Regions from separate parts of the Paraburkholderia sp. BR14320 genome, predicted to be linked through region 1. Evidence: predicted binding sites of a transcription regulator. Region 1 holds the regulator's gene; the other holds the start of a gene.
What was found. The regulator FNR, encoded in region 1, switches genes on or off when oxygen is low (the NO sensors DNR and NnrR bind a similar motif). The targets are predictions, from matches to a motif close to TTGATNNNNATCAA.

Region 1 (2,464 bases):
ACGCGAGCCGTCGCGACGCACACGCCACCCTTCGTCCTCGGCGCGGCCGACGGTTGCGGCGGTTTCCAGTTCGCGAGCGGGCTTGCCGGCCGCGATGTCTTCCGGGGTATAGAACTTCGAGAAATGCTGGCCGATGATTTCTTCGGGCGTGTAGCCCTTGATGCGCTGTGCGCCGGGATTCCAGCTGGTTACGCGGCCGGCGGGGTCGAGCATGAAGATCGCGTAGTCCTGTACCGCTTCGACCAACATGAAATAGCGATCCTCGACGGACACGTCCGACCCGGACGCAACACTGGTGAAGCAGGAAGACTCGCCGCTCGATAGACCCATCGCTCCTCCGGGCGGCCACGCAAGGTCGCGTACCGCAACGCACTGAGTTATATCAGTTCAGGAGCGCCGGTTCCACCCGGCATGTCCCGCGAACGAACGTGAGGCGAGCGCCGCGCCGACGCTCAAACCCGAGCCAGTCGTTCCGGGTCTTCGATGCGGATCGTTTTGCCGTTCGCCTTGACGAGGCGTTCGCGCTGGAACTTCGAGAACATCCGGCTCACCGTTTCGAGCTTCATGCCCAGAAAGCAGCCGATTTCCTCGCGCGTCATGCGCAGATGAAACTCCGCGGCCGAAAAGCCGCGCGCCTTGAAGCGCTTCGACAGATTCAGCAGGAACGTCGCGACGCGCTGCTCGGCGGTCATCGTGCCCAGCAGCATCATCTGGCTCGATTCGCGCACGATCTCGCCGCTCATCATCTGATAGATGTGATGCTGCATCGGTTTGATCTCGCGACAGATCGCCTCTAGCTGCGCGAACGGAATGATGCACACGACGCTATCTTCGAGCGCGATCGCATCGCAATTCTGCTTGCCCTCGCCGATGCCGTCGAGGCCAAGCGAGTCGCCCGCAATCTGGAACCCGGTCACGTGCTCGCGGCCGTCGCGATGCATGACCACGGTTTTGAATGAGCCGGCGCGTATCGCGTAGATGCTTTGAAACTCGTCGCCCGCGCGATACAGCGCGTCGCCGCGTTTAATCGAGCGCGTCGAGCAGATCAACGCGTCGAGCCGGCTCAGTTCGTCCGGCGTCAGCTCGGGCGGCATGCAGATCGCGCGCATCGCGCAGGTGGAGCAGCGCGTGACGGCGTGGCGTGCCGCCGCGGTGCTGGGCGCGACGTGGATCGGTACGACGTGCGAGGTGCGAGGCGCGTCGTGGCGGGGTTCACGGACTGCGGCAACTTGCATGATCGGCTCCTGGCGGTCAGACCCGATGCGCACGGCGCGCATAGGCAATCGCTTCGATGGCGCGGCAGGCGAGCTCGAACTCCGAGGTCTTGTCGAAGAAGAAGTCGGCGCCCGCCGCTTCGCACGCGCGGCGAAACGCCGTCGCGTCATGATTGGTCAGCACGATGCTGACGATGGACGGCCGCGCCCGCGACAGCGCAGCGAGCAGCAGCAGGTCGGTCTTGCCCGAGAAACACGGGTCCAGCACCGCGACATCGGCGCGACTCGCGACGATGTCGTCGAACGCGTGCTCGACGCCCGCGGACTCGCCGGCGATTTCGATGCCGGGAATCAGCGCGATCAGACAAGCAAGCCGGCGCCGGACCTCGGTCGCATCGTCGACGAGAAAAACTCTCGATAAGGTGGCTGACGGGGGGCTGTCCATACCGACCAGTATTGGCGACCTAACCTTGGAAATATATCGGCGGCGCTTTAAGCGGTGCTAGGAGTTCAGGCAGTGGTTGTAGGAATATTCCTAGTGGCTTGCTGGCGATGTCGTCCAGCGGCGGCGACGCCGAGCGGCGGCCCGTTGACCTGCGTCAAGCCGCGTGGCGGCGCGCGCTTCACACTGTCGGTGCAAACGCGCGACGGCGCCACTTCGGGTCATGCCAGCGCTTTCAGAGGGAGTCCGACATGTATGCACGAATTCTGGTTGCACTCGACGACAGTCCCAGCGCGCAGCGCGCCTTCGCCGAGGCGCTGAAGCTCGCGAAGCTGACGGGCGCCACGCTCGAAGCCTGCTGCGTGGTGGGGCACGGCAAGTGGTCGAACAATGCCGACGTGGCTTTCGAGCCGGAGCCGGCGAGCGCGGCGCAAGATTTCGCCAGCCGCGCGCTCGATGGGCCGCGCGAGCTGTTGCGCGAGGCGCAGGTGCCGGGCGGCGTGCGGGTGATCGACGCTTACGCCGAAAACGTGTCGGCGGTACTCGCGCGCGTCGCCGACGAAATCCAGGCCGATCTGATCGTGATGGGCACGCATGGCCGCCATGGCGTGCAGCGCTTTCTGCTCGGCAGCGTCGCGGAGTCGCTGGTACGGGCGACCGACATACCGGTGCTGATCGTGCGGCATGACGAACAAGGCCACCCGCGGCCCTGAAGCGCCGCGCCGCGCAGCAGCCGGTTTCTAGCGGCTCAGGTGGATTCGCTCAGGTGAGTCCGCTGTCGGCGCTCGCCGGGGCTGACTAAGCGCGC
Region 2 (2,464 bases), 550 kb from region 1:
CATCGCGGAGTCCGAGACTGGGCGCGCGAATCATGTCCAGAGCGAACGACGGTATTCGCGAACATGGCGTACCTCACGCAAACTGCGCGGATTCAGTTCGACATCAGAACCGGGACAGTCATCGATTGCAGCAGCGCGCGCGTAACACCGCCCCACACGGCTTCGTGCCAGCGCGCGTGACCGTATCCACCCATCACGATCAGGTCGCTGCCATGAGCCTGCGCGCACGACAGCAACTTGCTTCCCACGCGCTCTCCGGTGGCGCCTTCGAGTTCGAGCAAGTCGATGACCGCGTCGTGACGGGCGAGCGTACGTGCCATTTCCGTGCCCGGAATGCGCGCGCCAAGCGGCGCGTCCGCCGGTCCATGCACCGTCACGAGGATGTTCTGTCGCGCGCGGGAAATGAACGGCAGGGCGTCGTGGATGGCGCGGGTCGCCTCGCGGCTTCCATCCCATGCGATCAGGATGCGGTTGCCGACGCTCGGGAATACGCCCGTGTAGGGCACGAAGAGCACGGGTCGCCCTGCTGTCATCATCAGCTGTTCGCCAACGTGATCGTGGATGTATGTTTCGGAGGCGTTCGGGTTCGACTGGCCGGCGATGATAAGGTCAGCCAGACGCGCGTACCGTACGATGCTACGCATGTCGCTGGCGTCGCGGCATCGGAATTGGCCGGCGACCTCTGCGTGCCGGCACGCGGCGTCGAATAGATCACGCAAAGCCGCTCGCTGTTGATCGCTCTGCCGCATTACTTCCGCGTACATGCTGGCCGCGCCCGGTATCGCGGACAATATGTGAGGATCCGGAATGGGGGTGGCGTCCAGCCCCACCAATAGCGCATCAAACTGCCGGGCGACGCGCAACGCGATTTCGAGGCGCTGCCGCGCTGCCTGACTATCGTCCAGATGGACCAGCAAGTTGCGGTAGTTCATCGCATTGACTCCATCGGCACGCAAAAGATGTCTTCGCGCATGACTGAATCCAGTCCGGGTAGGCGGGAGACCGCAGCGTTGACGCAAGTCAACCGGATTGGGGGCCTGCGGGCTGTACAGCACAAAGGGCTTTGACCGGCAGCAGGAGCGCCACTATCCGGCGGATCAGCGGCGCGCTATCCACTCATTGCCGCCCTTGACGTAACGCCGCTTGACTGCCGCCCATGCCACGCGATGCGCGATTTCTTCGTGACGCGCATCGGCCGCGTATTCCTCGTATGCAGCGTTAAATGCAGCCCGATAGATCTCCTGCGCGTGCTGCGGCAGATGATCCCGAACCGATTCGGGCAGATCGGCATTGCTGAAATAGGGCACTTCGTTCTCCGCTCGAAGAGTCGGCATGTGCGTCGCGTGCACGGCGGCAGATCACGCCCAATTGCAGATGACCGCTGGGATGAAAAAGCGTGACGCTCAAATAAGAGGATGAGCGCCTGCGAGGCGCAGGCGTTGACGTGTATCAATGATGGAGCATCGGGACGTCCGACTAAAGGGTCTAGTTCCGTTGAAACGACGTCGATTTTGGTTTTACGCCACCGGTTTCGAACCACGTTCCCCGGATTTCATTCAGATCCCGGTGGGCCGATATGTTCCGCATCTTGTGGAACCTGCCGTATTCGCTGAACGTTGAAGCCCATACCGGCGAGTCGGGCAATCAGATCGAGGTAAGTCTCGTCGCCCATCGTTGGACTGCGCGAGAGCACCCACACCATGTCGCTGTCGACCATGCAGCGAATCGTGTGGTGATACTCAGGATCCACATACGCGGTCACAACCCGGACTTCGAATGGCCAGATGAGTCCGACTCGCCACGTCGTATTCCCCGTTCCACCCGCAACCTTCGCCACGAAGTGGCTTCCTGTGACCGGCTGTTCGAATGAGTGTCGTCGGCCGCGATAGTCGTCTGTGATTTTTCCATCGGCACGCAACGTCCATTCGTCGTAGCTGCCGACATAGTCGTTGTCGCTGAGATATGGCGTTTCCGCAATGACGAACCACTTTCCCATGTAGCGTTGCAGATCGATCGGCGGACCCGCGACACAGGCTGTGGGTTGGCCGGGGGCCTGCGGCGAAGCTGCCGGGATGTGCGCGCAGCCGGTCAGGCAAGCGGCGATGGCCGTCAAGCACGCTATCGAATTTCGCATTGGCGCAGTGTATGTTGAGCGGTCGTCATCGAGACGCGATTTCGCGAGACCAGCGATGCAGCGACGGTTGATCGGAGCGTTTAGCGCATGTCGCCATTGCACTCGCGCTGACTGCTGGCTCCGTTGATCTGCATCAATTCGCGCGCATCTCGATTGCGCAGGGCGATTCCGGCTCGGAACGAAGCTTTTAACGATCACGCGCGCTACGATAACTGCCCGACCGAGACGTCCCCGCAAGCGAGTCACTTACCAGTCTTGACCTGGATCAATTGACATGTCCCCGTCCGGCAGTCTGATAGACGCGTGGCACATTAGCCTGACTGACGCGTA

Region 2: the regulator FNR is predicted to act here: its motif matches at 1,011-1,024, upstream of AB3X89_RS02535 (universal stress protein).

The regions. Positions count from the first base shown of each region.
Region 1 is NZ_JBFPKG010000001.1:13,437-15,900, forward strand. Features, by position in the region: gene AB3X89_RS00070 (PAS domain S-box protein) at 1-330, opposite strand, end outside; gene fnr (fumarate/nitrate reduction transcriptional regulator Fnr) at 453-1,235, opposite strand; gene AB3X89_RS00080 (response regulator) at 1,252-1,659, opposite strand; gene AB3X89_RS00085 (universal stress protein) at 1,908-2,369, shown strand; gene AB3X89_RS00090 (universal stress protein) at 2,455-2,464, opposite strand, start outside.
Region 2 is NZ_JBFPKG010000001.1:560,037-562,500, reverse strand. Features, by position in the region: gene AB3X89_RS02535 (universal stress protein) at 93-932, opposite strand; gene AB3X89_RS02530 (ChaB family protein) at 1,098-1,334, opposite strand; gene AB3X89_RS02525 (lipocalin family protein) at 1,553-2,134, opposite strand.